2 regions of the Paenisporosarcina sp. NPDC076907 genome follow, and region 1 is predicted to be linked to the other one. Evidence: riboswitches for the same ligand, from Rfam matches in the RefSeq annotation. Region 1 holds a riboswitch; the other holds the start of a gene.
What was found. Region 1 has a riboswitch for S-adenosylmethionine ahead of ACQKEV_RS16315 (methionine ABC transporter ATP-binding protein). Riboswitches for the same ligand answer to the same signal wherever they lie in the genome.
Positions count from the first base shown of each region.

Region 2: linked by a shared signal. The riboswitch ahead of ACQKEV_RS11780 (methionine ABC transporter ATP-binding protein) and the one ahead of ACQKEV_RS16315 (methionine ABC transporter ATP-binding protein) in region 1 are both predicted to bind S-adenosylmethionine.

Region 1 is NZ_JBNNIX010000006.1:148,722-156,138, forward strand. It holds gene ACQKEV_RS16295 (hypothetical protein) at 321-716, opposite strand; gene ACQKEV_RS16300 (iron-containing alcohol dehydrogenase family protein) at 1,035-2,126, opposite strand; gene ACQKEV_RS16305 (MetQ/NlpA family ABC transporter substrate-binding protein) at 2,142-2,975, opposite strand; gene ACQKEV_RS16310 (methionine ABC transporter permease) at 2,994-3,659, opposite strand; gene ACQKEV_RS16315 (methionine ABC transporter ATP-binding protein) at 3,655-4,668, opposite strand; SAM riboswitch class I at 4,738-4,846, opposite strand; gene ACQKEV_RS16320 (carbon-nitrogen family hydrolase) at 4,928-5,722, opposite strand; gene ACQKEV_RS16325 (pyridoxal phosphate-dependent aminotransferase) at 5,808-6,971, shown strand.
Region 2 is NZ_JBNNIX010000003.1:46,921-54,337, forward strand. It holds gene sufC (Fe-S cluster assembly ATPase SufC) at 1-271, opposite strand, end outside; gene ACQKEV_RS11760 (hypothetical protein) at 886-1,422, opposite strand; partial or broken gene ACQKEV_RS11765 (cation:dicarboxylate symporter family transporter) at 1,523-1,720, opposite strand; gene ACQKEV_RS11770 (MetQ/NlpA family ABC transporter substrate-binding protein) at 1,917-2,738, opposite strand; gene ACQKEV_RS11775 (methionine ABC transporter permease) at 2,796-3,464, opposite strand; gene ACQKEV_RS11780 (methionine ABC transporter ATP-binding protein) at 3,457-4,482, opposite strand; SAM riboswitch class I at 4,661-4,768, opposite strand; gene ACQKEV_RS11785 (thioredoxin family protein) at 4,831-5,139, opposite strand; gene ACQKEV_RS11790 (toprim domain-containing protein) at 5,152-5,493, opposite strand; gene gcvH (glycine cleavage system protein GcvH) at 5,682-6,062, opposite strand; gene ACQKEV_RS11800 (arsenate reductase family protein) at 6,137-6,496, opposite strand; gene ACQKEV_RS11805 (acyl-CoA dehydrogenase family protein) at 6,581-7,417, opposite strand, start outside.

The DNA of each region.
Region 1 (7,417 bases):
AGCCGTTCAGTTTTGAATCACTAATCTCAAATTTAAACTCGAAATAGACCTCCAATTATGATATCAATTGGAGGTCTATTTTTTATTGTTGTATCAAGGTTTTGTTGCTATTTTAACGTCATTTTCGACCCCTAAATCGAACCTCATTTCGACGAACTACAATTATAATTGTAGTGGCTCTAAATAGTCCTCTAAAAGTATGGATATTTACACTCCAAATTGGTGCCTATTTAAGTAAATAAAAAACGCCAAACAACTCGTGTTCGGCGTAAGGTATTAATGTTCTTATTTTACTATAGCCCCCGTTAATAATGTTAGTACTAATTAAATTCGAAGGTTTCCTTCATTTCATATAACTTAAAATAATCTTCTTTAACAATTATTGAGATTACTGTATCTCCTTTTCTAAAAAAATGAGCGTGCCCCGCTCGCTCATTTTCAACCTCTTCCCAACCCCATTTTTTCATTTCTTCAAAATAGTTAAGAGGTGGATAAAGGCCTTGTTCCCCTCCAATATTTTCAAGATTATACTTAATTCCATTATTGATATTAGGATTGTTAAAATTTAGTTCACTTGCTACAGCATTAGCTGGGACAGGAATTTCCTCATTTATTTCTGACTTTTTATAACCGTCAACGTTAGAATTTTTCTGACCTTGTTCATTACAAGCACACAAAAGGAAAGAAAACAAAAGAATCACTATCATTTTCTTCAAAACTTTTCACCTCCATAGGTCTCCGATTCTTCAACTATCCTGCCCTTTAGTTGAAGAAACACATTCCTATTTTACCACCATTATCCATCTATCAGTATGAAAAGAATGAATATTTTATCAATTAGTAATGTAAATAGCCCTGCTAAAAGCAGGGCTATTTGAGTAATTATTTGATTGCTTAAAAGGACTTAAAAACCTAAACAGGTTTGACTACTTATTCTTAAAAAAGTGATTCAAAACTGAACGGCTTATGCTTAATGCCGGTCTTTTTGTTAATTATGGATGAGTGTAATTTTCACGGGTTCGTCTTTACTTCAATCATAATCGGAATTTCACGGGTTGGAATGACTCTAAGTCACGCATGACTTGTGCTACTTCAGAAGCTGTTATTTTTTCACTACGCATATTATGGATCGACTCTTCTTCACGTGTGGCATGGACCGCAATTTCATCTATCCATGTCTCAGAAATATTTAATTCCCTCAGCGAAGTAGGTAAGCCCAATTTATAATAGAACGGCAGCAATCGCTCCACTTCACTTTCTTTTTGTTCAAGAAGCAATTGAACCAATATCCCGTAAGCTACTTTATTTCCATGAAGCGCTTCGTGCGACTCGGGTGCAATGGTCATTCCATTATGAATGGAGTGGGCACCTGCTATGCGACCAAAGTTATCGCCAAATCCACCCACCATGCCGCCAAGCATGATAATGGATTCCACTACTTTTATAAATGACGCTGACACTCGGGCTTCTTTCGCGTCTACGATGGCACGTTCGGCATGATCAAACATTTCTTCAGCACACAGCCGTGCGGTATGATGAGCGACTTTCAGCGCAACCGGGGGATGGGTTAATCGCCGAATTTGTACGTCTGCCTCATACCACTTGGCTAGCGTGTCGCCGATGCCTGCAATTAAAAGTGGAGCGGGGGCTTCCACTAAAATGCGCGGCTCGACGAGAAGAAGGTCAACACTCATGGGGTACACATCGTAATGTGTCATGACCCCATCATCCGAATAAATAACGCTTAGTGGTGTCCACGGTGCGCAGTTTGAAGCGAGTGTTGGTATTAATACCGACTTCGTTCTACTTGCGCTAGCAGCCGCTTTCACCACGTCCAATACTTTTCCTCCACCTACTCCGATGATGGCCTCGACACCATGGGATTGTGCCAAAACAGACACTCGGTTAATCTCAGTGAGGGAACACTCTCCTTCATAGAAGGTGTGGAAAACTTGGGTGTTTTTTAGATTTGGAAAATAATAGCGCGCTGCATTCCATGATTTCACACCCGAAACAATTAGAACTTGGTGAATACCTCTTAGCAGTAACTTGTTTTCTAATTCATCCAGAACACCACTTTTACAAACATATTCGGCTGGTGCGCCCCGAACGATGATGTCTTCCACAAAAACCCTTCTTTCTTAACGGTTTTCCATCCACTCTGGTTTGCCGAAACCTTCGAATTCCGCATCGATGATTCCCTCGAATTCTGGTGCTTCTACGACTTCAATTAAATCTTTCGCTAACTGTGAGTCTTTGTTCGCAGTCGTTACAGTAACCAGGTTGCGGTATCGGTCTGGCATGTTCTCAAGCAAGATTGCATCCAGGAGGCTCATTTCCGCTGCCAAAGCAAAGTTACCAGGTACGGTAGCTAAGTCCGCACTGTCCACTGCACGTGGAAGTTGACCCGCTTCGATCGGTTGGAACACCAAGTTCTTCGCATTTGTCTTAATGTCTTTTTCAGACACTTTCAATGGTTCTGCATTCGGATCCAATTCTATTAATCCATGATCTTGCAAGATTAAGAATGTGCGAGCTGCATTCACAGGGTCATTCGGGATGGCAATGGTTGCTCCATCCTTGATTTCATCAACAGATTTGAACTTGTTAGAGTAAATCCCCATTGGAGCTGTCGGCACTGAAATCAAGCCAGTCAATTCCATATCATTTTCTTTCGCGAAGTTTTCTAAGTAAATCGAGTGCTGGAAAAGGTTTGCGTCAATATCTCCATTGTCCAAGGCAATATTCGGTTGTATATAGTCACTGAATTCAACGATTTTCACTTTGTACCCTTTTTCTTCAAGAGCGGGTTTGATTGCCTTATTGAGCATGTCGCTATAAGGACCTGCAGATCCGCCTAATGTTACGGCCTTGTCGTTGTCGGCATCGCCTTTTGACTCTTTGTCACTTCCTCCACATGCAGCAAGTGCCGCTGTCAGTAAGACTAGAATCAACGAAAATAGAATTTTTTTCATCTCTGTTTCTCTCCCTTTTTATCGTTTATCTATTGCTTTTGACGTCCAGTCACCCAACTGCTGAATGATTTGAACGAGAACAATTAAAATCACAACAGTCACGATCATGATTGTATTGTCGTAACGGTAATATCCGAAGCGAATCGCTAAGTCTCCAATACCGCCACCTCCTACAACTCCCGCCATTGCGGAGTAAGCAACTAAGCTGATGATGGTTAATGTTATGCCTTGTACAAGGCTTGATTTCGCTTCAGGCAATAACACATCTTTAATGATCATCCATGGTGTTGCGCCAACTGCAATGGCTGCTTCGATCACTCCTTTATCAATCTCGCGAAGTGACGTTTCAACAATCCGGGCGAAGAAAGGAATGGCGGCAACCGATAATGATACACTTGCAGCTGCTGGACCAATCGTTGAATCGACGAGTAACTTGGTTAAGGGAATAAGGGCTACCAACAAAATGATGAATGGAATCGAACGTACCATATTGACGATAAAACCGAGTATTCCTTTGATTACTCGATTTTCTAAAAATAAACCCCGATCAGTAACGAATAGGATGATGCCTAGTGGTAATCCGATAACAATGGCAACTGCTAATGAAATTCCGATCATATACATCGTTTGCCCGAATGCCTTCAGGATTTCTGGCCATAATTCAATTACATTCTGGATATCAATGCCCACTTCTTACCACCTCCACTTGCGCCCCGCGTCCTTCCATATACGTGATGGCTCTTGTTACATTTTCTGGTTGTCCTTGAATTTCCATCAAAAACAAGCCAAGTGGTACTTCCTGTATGTATTCAATCGAGCCATGCAAGAAATTACCGCGCACATCAAAATTCTGAACCATATCCGATATGACCCCTTCTCCCGCCACATTTCCTTTAAACAACACTTTCACAATGCGTCCAGTGACTTGATCCAAAATCGATTGAGGTACTTCAAACGACACCACACTGCTGATGAATTCTTTCGTTAAATCTGCTTGAGGATTAGAGAAAATATCGTATACCATTCCTTCTTCAACAACGCGCCCATCCTGCATAACGGCCATACGATCACATATTTCTTTTACCACATTCATTTCGTGCGTGATTAATACAATTGTGATGTTCAATTCACGGTTGATTTTTTTAAGTAATCGAAGAATGGATAAGGTCGTATTCGGATCCAGCGCTGATGTTGCTTCATCACAAAGCAAAACAGATGGGTTGTTTGCCAGTGCACGCGCTATCCCTACACGTTGCTTTTGTCCACCACTCAACTGTGCCGGATACACATCCTTCTTATCGGTCAGCCCGACCATCTCAAGCAATTCCAAAACACGCGTGGCCATTTTTTCTTTTGGCGTATCCGCAGCTTTTAATGCAAATGCAATATTTTCTGCAACTGTTTTTTGGCTGATTAAGTAAAAGTGTTGAAAGATCATGCCAATCTTCAAACGGGCTTTACGCAATTGTTCTCCTTTTAACTTTGTCAGGTCGCGACCATCTACTTCGATTTGGCCACTCGTTGGTCGTTCAAGTAAATTGATGCACCGTAACAGTGAACTCTTTCCTGCACCGGAGTATCCAACAATCCCGAACACTTCCCCTTCATTGATCGTAAGATTCACTCGGTCTACACCGATAACCGACCCTTTTTTCGTTACGTACTCTTTAGATAAATCAATAATGTGTATCATCACATGCTCCTTTTCACCAAATAAAAAATGCCTCTTTCATCATGAAAGAGGCACCGAAAAATGGATTTTGGGTTATCTTTCAGAATGAACTCATTCTGTAGGAATTGGCACCTTCCCAGCTTGTGCTGGGGGTTGCCGGACGTCATAGGGCCTATCCCTCGGTCTCTCTTGATAATGTTCCATATGTAGTTGTTTTGTTGCTCGAAATAAATCTTACGATGTTTTTACACAGGTGTCAAATACTTTTTGAAAATAATTTTCATTTTTCAAATAAAGGTTTATAGAGTGAGGGTCTGCGATCTTCAAATACTGGTATGCGAGTTCGCACTTCTTCCACTTCTGAAAAATCAACATCAACGACAGCATATTCTTCATGTTCTGCGCCTGTCCACAACACTTTTCCCCAAGGTGCAATAATCATCGATTGACCATTGAACTGATTGTTCGGATCGTACCCAGTTCGGTTAACCGCAATTACGAAACATTGGTTTTCAATGGCACGGGCTTGAAGCAAGATTTTCCAATGGTCAATACGCGTCTCAGGCCATTGTGCTGGTAAAAATAGCACTTTCGCTCCTGCCAATGCATGCGCCCGTAGCCATTCAGGAAACCTTAGATCATAGCATATGACCCCGCCAGCTTGAATAGAACCTAATGAAAAAACATTTGCATGATTTCCTGCTTGTAAATAAAGATGTTCATCCATGAGACGGAACAAATGCGCTTTATCGTATTCGGCAACAAGCTCTCCCTCATTCGAAAAGACATACATCGTGTTGTAGAAGTGGTCTCCTTTTTTCGTCGAAACCGAACCTCCGACGATATGAACATGATATGTACGCGCTAACTCAGAAAGAACCTCTTTTGTCCGTTTCCCTTCTGGATCTGCCAGTTGATCTAATTGCGTTAATGCATAGGCCGTATTCCACATTTCAGGTAAGACAACGAGCTCTGCACCCTCACTTGCGACCTTTTTTATGTACTTTTGAACGTTGGAAAAATTTTTTTCAGGCTCGGCAAACGCTACGTCGAGTTGAATGCATGCGATTTTCATGGGTACACCCCCTGTAGACAAGATACACAAAAGATTATAAGATTTGGCTGATGATTGCAACTATTTCAGAAAATGAGGAAACGCCATGGAACTTTCTAAGAAGCTTCAACAATTACCACCACAATTCTTTGCTTCACTTGTTCAAAAAGTAGGAGCTGCAGTAGCAGAAGGGCGCGATGTAATCAATTTAGGTCAAGGAAACCCTGACCAACCAACACCGCCACACATCGTAATAGCCTTACAAGAAGCTGCAGAAAATCCGATTACACATAAATACTCACCCTTCCGAGGAATTAGCGAATTAAAAGAGGCTGCAGCCGATTTTTATAAACGCGAATACAACGTTGACATCGACCCTACAACTGAAGTAGCGGTGTTATTTGGAACGAAAATCGGACTGGTTGAGTTGCCGATGGCTGTACTGAATCCGGGAGATTTAATGTTACTGCCTGACCCAGGCTATCCGGATTATTTATCAGGTGTCGTTATGGCAGACGTGCAATATGAAACGTTACCACTTATTGCTGCAAATCAATTTTTACCAGATTACTCTATGCTTTCTGAAGCAACAAAAGAACGTGCAAAACTTATGTATCTGAACTACCCAAATAATCCTACTGGAGCTACTGCAGACCTTGAATTCTTCAACCAAACAGTAGCGTTCGCAAAAGAGAACAGCATTGCTGTATCACACGATTTTGCCTATGGTGCCATTGGATTTGATGGCGTAAAACCGGTAAGTTTCCTTCAAGCAGAAGGAGCCAAAGAGATAGGAATTGAAATGTATACGCTATCGAAAACGTACAACATGGCAGGTTGGCGTGTTGGTTTTGCTGTGGGCAATAAAGACATGATTGAAGCCCTTAACTTGATTCAAGACCACTTATTCGTTAGCCTTTTTCCTGCCGTACAGCATGCTGCAATCGCTGCATTAGGTGAAAACCAATTGTGTGTAACCGCATTGGTCGATCGTTACGAAAACCGTCGCAATGCCTTTATTGACGCTTGCAAAACGATCGGCTGGCAAGTTGAAGCCCCTACAGGCTCATTCTTTGCTTGGCTACCCGTGCCAAAAGGATACACAAGCCAGGAATTTGCAGATAAACTCTTAAACGAAGCAGACGTAGCCGTAGCCCCAGGAAATGGCTTTGGTGAATTTGGAGAAGGCTATATACGCGTAGGGCTATTAGTGGATGAACATCGTTTGGAAGAAGCCGTTAAGCGAATTGGAGAGTTGAATATTTTTTGAGTATAAAAATGAGTAGTCGTATTAGAGTTTAACCTCTTTACTCCGGAGTTCATTCTATAGCGAGTGCTTTTCCAACAGAAAGAGCCATTCAACGTCAGTGGTATGGCTCCCATTTAGGGGGCTTATCATATTGTGGTGTCTCATAAGGCAAGTTAGGTTGGCGAATGAAACTAGATTTTGTTCGTGAAAGTGGCTTTTTTGTTTTTATCGCTCATATGACGGTGTTTATCGCTCAAACTGGGGATTGCTGAGCCAAACAACGTATTTTAAATGGACTTGCTCTAAAGAATCCCTCTCCAACAGAAAAGAGCCATTCAACGTCAGTGGAATGGCTCCCATTTAGGGGTTCAAGTTCAAAATATGAATAGCTTTATACCCCTTAATGGTCTTGTTTCCGCTTCGCTCCTGTTCAAACCCTTAAAAAAGATCACAAAAAAACCGATACC
Region 2 (7,417 bases), on a different contig from region 1:
CACTTGGGTATTGCATAGCTAGGAAAAGACCTGCTTGTGCACGCTCATCAACTTCCATTTCCAGTACATCTTCACCGTCTAAAGTGACTGAACCAGATGTTACTTCATATTTAGGGTGACCCATGATTGCTGAGGCTAATGTTGATTTACCAGTACCATTTGGTCCCATAATTGCGTGAATTTCGTTTGTATTAAGTGTAAGGTTCAATCCTTTAAGAATCTCCTTACCATCAATGGCAACGTGAAGATCTTGAATAACTAAAGTCGACATTTTGTAACCTCCATATTATAAATGAACGGAAAATCCCATTCTTAATTTATTATCATTCTAATCTTAACCGAATTATCAAGCCCTTGCAAATCTTTTAGAACCCCTATTAAATATATGAAAATCGTTTAGACAATTGAAATTCACTAATATCAGCAGGTGTTATCAATGGCGTTCATATCAATTTTCCCATTTTCAATAAAGCACTTCTAATTGAGAATTGATTTCACTAAGAAACGACAAAAAAAGTCAATGAACCGTGGCTCACTGACTTTCATTATTAATTGTTATACTTCTCTATGGGCTTGTCGCTCTAATCGAGCAGCTACTTTGTGGCCAATTTCATGATCTCGCTCACGTTGCATTTCGATTTTAATTCGTAAATCGGAGTTATTTTGGTAATCAACCAGTCCAACACCATGTGCGCTTCTAAATGCTTGGTCCATACGTTCTGTGTAGGTAAAATCTAGCGATTGGATAATGAATCATTCCTTTCAAATTTTCAACCTACTTAATGCAAGTTGTTATCCTTCACAATTATATATATACCCCAATAAAACGAGGTTAAACAAAAAAAGTTCGACCGAATGAACGGACGAACTTTTTTGTCTTACTTCTTATAAAGAAACTTCATTTAAAATGCTTGAACCAACCAAACCGATTTCTTCGAGTACCGCATTTAACTCTGTGTCAGCTTCTTGGAATTTCACATTTGCTTCATCCAACTTAACATCGCCTTCAGAAACTAAAGCTTGTGATTTCATTGTGTAAGCTTCATGCATTTTAGTAAGTGCACTTTCGATTGCTTCTTGATGTTTTGTCAAAGCTTTAGGAACTTCCATTGCTTCTACTTTTGCTGCCGCATTGTCTGCAGAGACTTTTGCAGCATCTTTCATTGTTTTCAGTTCGGCACCTTCAGGAAGTGCAGCTTCGCCTTGAGCAATTTCAAACGTGTTTAGGTCAGCATCAACCTCATTAATTGATTGGGAAATTGATAAGTAAAACTTCATCATGTCTGCAGCTGGGTTTGCTTTTTCTTCAGTCTTTGCTGCACCTGCACCATTTGTTGTTGTTTCAGGCGTTTCTTCTTTCTCAGAAGTACATGCCGCTAGAACGATGGTAAGTGAAGCTACTAATAGTAATAATTTTTTCATGAGTAAATCTCCTTTAAATGTGGTCAATTCGCTTTGCTATCCTACCATAACAAAAGTCCCACTGTAAAGGTTTTACAAAATAGTCGAAACTCATTGAATATTATGATTCCAAAGAGTCGCGGTTACTCGTTTTTTCACGTGCGAAGCGATTTACGATTAATGCCAATGCTCGATCGCCCGTTACATTTATTGCCGTTCCAAAACTATCCTGCGATAAGTAAAGAGCAATCATTAATGCAATCATCGTTTCGTTGAATCCTAACATCGAACTTAATAAGCCTATTGCAGCCATGACAGCTCTCATTCAAAACAGACGGTTTTTTTGTTTAAAGCTTGCTAGGTATGAAGGAGATTTAATCGGAATAGTCATTGATTTATTCAGCATGAACAAGTACTTATCTGTTTTCACCTACAAATCCACTTAAGACAATGTAATTTCTATAAAGAAAAAACTCCAAAAATAGACGCCGGTTTCCCGACGTCTTTACTGCTAACTATTTTTCAACAGGAACGACCGAGCCGCCCCATTCATCCATAATAAAATCTTGAATTTCTTTCGATTTCAACACTTCAACTAAAGCTTTAATTTCTTTCTTGTCTTCATCGCCAGTTTTAACTGCAATGATGTTTACATAAGGTGAATCTGTATTTTCAATTGCAATTGAATCTTCCAAAGGATTCAAACCGGCATCAATTGCATAGTTAGAATTGATCAACACTGCGTCGCCTTCTTCATTTTCATACAGCTTAACAAGAAGTGCTGCTTCATATTCCGCATCGAATTGAAGGTCTTTAGGATTTTCAACAATGTCTTTTACTTCGGCAGTTGTTTTATCAATGCCTTCTTTTAATTTAATTAAGCCTTCAGCTTCCAACATGGAAAGAACTCGACCATGGTCAGCAACAGAATTACTGATTAAAATTGTTGCACCTTTAGGTAGATCATCTAATGATTTGTATTTTTTCGAGTATACGCCTATTGGCTCGATATGAATACCGCCTGCATTGACGAAATCATATCCATTATCCGCAATTTGTGACTCCAAGTAAGGAATGTGCTGGAAGTAGTTTGCATCCAGATCCCCAGCATCTAAATCTTTATTCGGCAAAATGTAATCCTGGTAAGTTTCGATTTTAAGTTCGATTCCTTTTTTCTCAAGCAACGGTTTTGCTTGTTCTAGGATTTCTGCATGAGGTACGTTAGAAGCCCCAACAACTAGCTCTTTGCTGTCTCCTGAAGACGAATTATCTCCACCGCAAGCTGCAAGTGTAATGACACTTGCCGATAATAAAATTCCTGCTACAAATTTCTTCATGAATGTCTCTCCCTTTTTGTTGTGTATTTTATCGAGTATAAACCCGACGAAACCAAATTAACGTTTATCTGCTTTTGTTGTAATCGCATCTCCCACCCATTGGATGACGAAGACAATGAGTAAAATTAGAATCGTGGAGACAATTGTTACATCTTCACGACTTCGTTGGAAGCCATCTAGGAACGCTAAGTTACCAAGACCACCGGCTCCGATTATGCCGGCCATTGCCGTATAACCAACCAGTGCGATAGCAGTAACGGTAAGCCCTGAGATTAATGCCGGTAAAGACTCTGGAAGCAGCACCTTCCATATAATAGTAGAAGTTTTCGCTCCCATCGAGCGAGCTGCTTCTATTACCCCTTTATCGATTTCACGTAATGCAATCAGTACCATGCGTGCATAGAATGGTGCTGCACCGATAATTAGTGCAGGTAATGCAGCGTTTGCCCCACGAATCGTATCGAGTAAAAATTTAGTGAACGGAATCAATAAAATAATTAAAATGATAAACGGAATCGATCGGAAAATATTTACGAATGCCCCTGTTAACCAGTAGACTATTTTGTTTGCCCATAATTGATGAGGGCTAGTAAGAAATAGTAGTATTCCTAGTGCCAAACCGATAATGAAAGTCAGACCGGTAGCCATTGCTGTCATATATAAAGTTTCAAGTGTGGCTTCCCACATTTTTTCCCAGTCCACATTCGGTAGAAGGTTTTCAATCATGTGAAATCACCTCCGTTTGAACTTCTTGACCGTGTAAATAATCGATTGCTTGATCGATTGCGATTGAATTTCCATCGATTTGAAGATACAACGTTCCATAAGCTCCATTTTGAGTTTGTGCAATATTTCCTTGAACAATGTTTACTTCTACTTGGTATTGTTTAATTAATCTTGAAAGAATTGGTTGTTCCGTTCTGTCTCCGACAAAAACTAATTTCACAAGTTTGCCTGAAGGATATTGCTCGACTAAATGTGCAATTGTTTGACTTGCGGATTCCGGACCATTTACTTGTGCAACAAAGCGTTTTGTAATCGGTTGTTCAGGTGCTTGGAATATTTGAAGTACACTTCCCATTTCAACTACTTTTCCAGCTTCCATAACTGCAACCCGATGACAAATTTTACGGATGACATGCATCTCATGCGTGATCAGAACAATCGTCAATCCTAATCGTTTATTGATATCTACTAACAGCTCCAAAATGGCATCTGTAGTTTCTGGGTCAAGCGCTGAAGTCGCTTCATCACATAACAGTACTTCGGGATTGTTTGCAAGGGCACGTGCAATTCCTACCCGTTGCTTTTGACCGCCGGATAACTGCGAAGGGTATGCTTTCTCCCTACCTGTCAATCCAACAAGTTCGATTAATTCTTTCACTCGTTCTGAACGTTTTGTTTTGCTGATCCCGGCAATTTCAAGCGGGAACGAGATATTCTCTTCAACTGTACGGGACCATAGTAAATTGAAATGTTGGAAAATCATACTTACTTTTTGTCTTGCGCTACGAAGAGCCTGTCCTGAACTGGATGAAATTTCTTGTCCATTCACAGTGACGCTACCAGCAGTAGGTTTTTCCAAGCCATTTAACAATCGAATCAATGTACTTTTTCCGGCTCCACTGTATCCAATAATGCCAAAGATCTCACCTGTATCAACGGTTAGATTCACGTTATCAACTGCAATGAGCTGGCCATTAGCTGTATCAAACCTTTTTGATAAATTTTGTAATTGAATCATGTTCACTTCACCTCTGAGTATCTGATAAATAGTTTATCGTACAATTGTGCTGGCCGCAGATGCATTTTGTCTTTTCACATTCAATCACATCATTGTTAAGATGCCCTTGTGAAAAATAAAAATCCCTTCCGCAGACAAGCAGAAGGGACCAATGCATAATTATATACGTCAGACCGTTCTCTCATCTTTCAAAGCAAAAATACTTTGAGTGATTTGGCACCATTTCACAAATTGTGACGGTTGCCGGGTTTCATAGGGCACTTCCCTCCACCTCTCTTTATAAGAGCGACGATATTAAGTTTTAAGTTTTTATTACGAAAGCTAATGTATCATGTTCAAAAGTCTACGTCAAATATTTTTTCTTAATCGATTATACAGATGTGGAACTGACTGAAATGCGTAGATTTTTTCAATAATTTTGCCGTTTTCAGCAATAAGTAAGCACGGAACGCTTTCGATTTGATGATCAATTGCCAAGCTTTCCACATAATTTAAATTGGCTTTTCCAATTTCCACCTCAGGTAACAGTTCTTCAACAACTTCAAGCATTTTTGAAGCAACCATACAAGTGCCGCACATCGGTGCATATAAATAATAAGCTGTCACCTCTGCGTTTTGGGACTGATTCTCCCACTCCGCACGTGTCCATTCTTTCATGGTATTCATCCTTTAGGCAATAAATTCCGATTTCACATCGATATTGGCGCCGAGTAATACAGTTGCAAGAACTTTCATCGGGGTTGTTGCAACTTCGCGATAGGCTGGTTCAGTATATAAATGAAGGGCTTCAGGAAATTCACGTTTAATGAGCGCACGTAATTTTTCTCCCGATTTATCAGCATCGACAAATACATAGATCTCCAACTGATCGTAAGGTGCCAGTAACTCTTCCAGACGGGTAGCGCTTACCGTTCCGTTTGTACAGACGATTTCAATAGGCTCTGCTATAAGCCGCAGTATTCTCTGTTTGTCTGAACGTCCTTCTACAAGTATGACTTTATCAATTGGCATGGGATCACTCCTGGCTGTACTGACTTAAAAGGTTATTTAAAAATTATTATTAAAAGTAAAGTTCATCATGTTTCAACTCTTCCCCTATGACAACTAATACCATACTTTTAATATTCCTTTTTAAACTCGCAGTTATTATCGACATATGCAAAAAACGCCGAACAAATGTCGGCGTTCAACTAACGATTTTACTCTTGAGTCATTTCTTCGTACTGCTCAGCAGTCATTAATGAGTCCACTTCAGACAAGTCTGTAGGTTCGACAACGATCATCCATGCATTTTCATATGGAGATTCATTTACGAATTCAGGGCTGTCTTCCAAGCCACTGTTCACTTCAACTACTTTACCACTGATTGGTGCGTAAAGTTCAGAAACTGTTTTAACAGATTCAACACTTCCAAAAGGTTCATTTGTTTTGATTTCGTCGCCTACTTGTGGAAGTTCAACGAATACAATATCACCAAGCTCAGATTGAGCGAAATGTGTGATGCCGATACGCGCTTTTCCGTCTTCAACTTTAACCCATTCGTGTTCTTCAGAGTAGCGTAATTCTTTTGGTGTGCTCATTAATACCCCTCCAAATATGTAATACATTCAACTTCAGTTTGACATAATCTTTCCTTAAAAACAAGAACAGATAATCAGCTTTTCCAATTCTCAGTAAAATCCAATTCTTTAAAACCGACGGTAGCTTTCACACCGTCTGTCACAAGAGGTCTTTTTATAAGCATACCGTCTGAAGCAAGCAGCTCAAACTGTTCATCCTCGGTCATTGAAGGGATCTTATCTTTCAAGCCGAGCTCCCTGTATTTCATGCCACTAGTGTTATAGAACTTTTTCAGTGGCATTCCACTGGTCTCAACAATTTTTTTCAGTTCTTCTTTCGAAGGAGGTGTTTCTACAATATGTACATCATGATAAGAAACATCCTCAGCATCCAGCCAGGCTTTTGCCTTTTTACATGTACCACAATTCGGATATCCATAATACGTAATAGCCATCATTTTGCCTCCATCGATTCATTTTAACCAGTCTAACAAAAAACAAATCCGAACGCCTCATCAGAAGCGTCCGGATTTGTTGTATTACACTACGTATTTTTCTGCATCGATCAATTTAACCGATGCTTCACGTTTTTTGGCAATGACATTGTAAGGAGTTGAGCGAGTCAATTTACGCAGTGCAGAAAGCATCATGCGTAAGCTATCGCCTTCAACTGCAGCAATCAACGTTTCTTTTGCATCTTTTTCGATACATTCAAAGGCTTCCTGGCAGAAGATTTGTGTGTAAAGAAGTTTTTGGTTCGCTTTTTCAGCACCATCGCGCTGAATTGCTTTCTCTGTACGTAGAACAGCTGATTCCATTGCAAATAGATTGTTCACGATGTCCGCAATGTTTGCCAATACTTCTTGTTCTGATTCCAGTTTTGTGCCATAACGTTGAGCAGCTAATCCCGCAGCAAGCAAGCCGATTTTTTTCGCGTTTTGTACAAGTACTTTTTCTTGAGCTAATGGCGTATCCTCAATTTCTTCAGGCATCATCATTAAAAGTTCTTCCTGAAGTGCTTGTGCTTTTTGAAGAAGTGGAAGCTCGCCTTTCATTGCTTTACGCAAGAACGTGCCTGGTACTAGCAAACGGTTAATTTCATTCGTTCCTTCGAAGATACGGTTGATGCGGGAGTCCCGATAGATGCGCTCTACTTCGTACTCTTGCATGAAGCCATATCCACCATGTAACTGAACTGCTTCATCCGCGATATAATCCAACACTTCTGTACCAAACACCTTATTGATTGAACATTCAATTGCATATTCAGCAATAGAAGCAGCAATTGCTTTGCCATCTTTTTGCTCGTCAGCACTCAATTGACTCATGCGGTCTTCGAAGTAACCTACCGTACGATAAATTAAACTTTCTGAAGC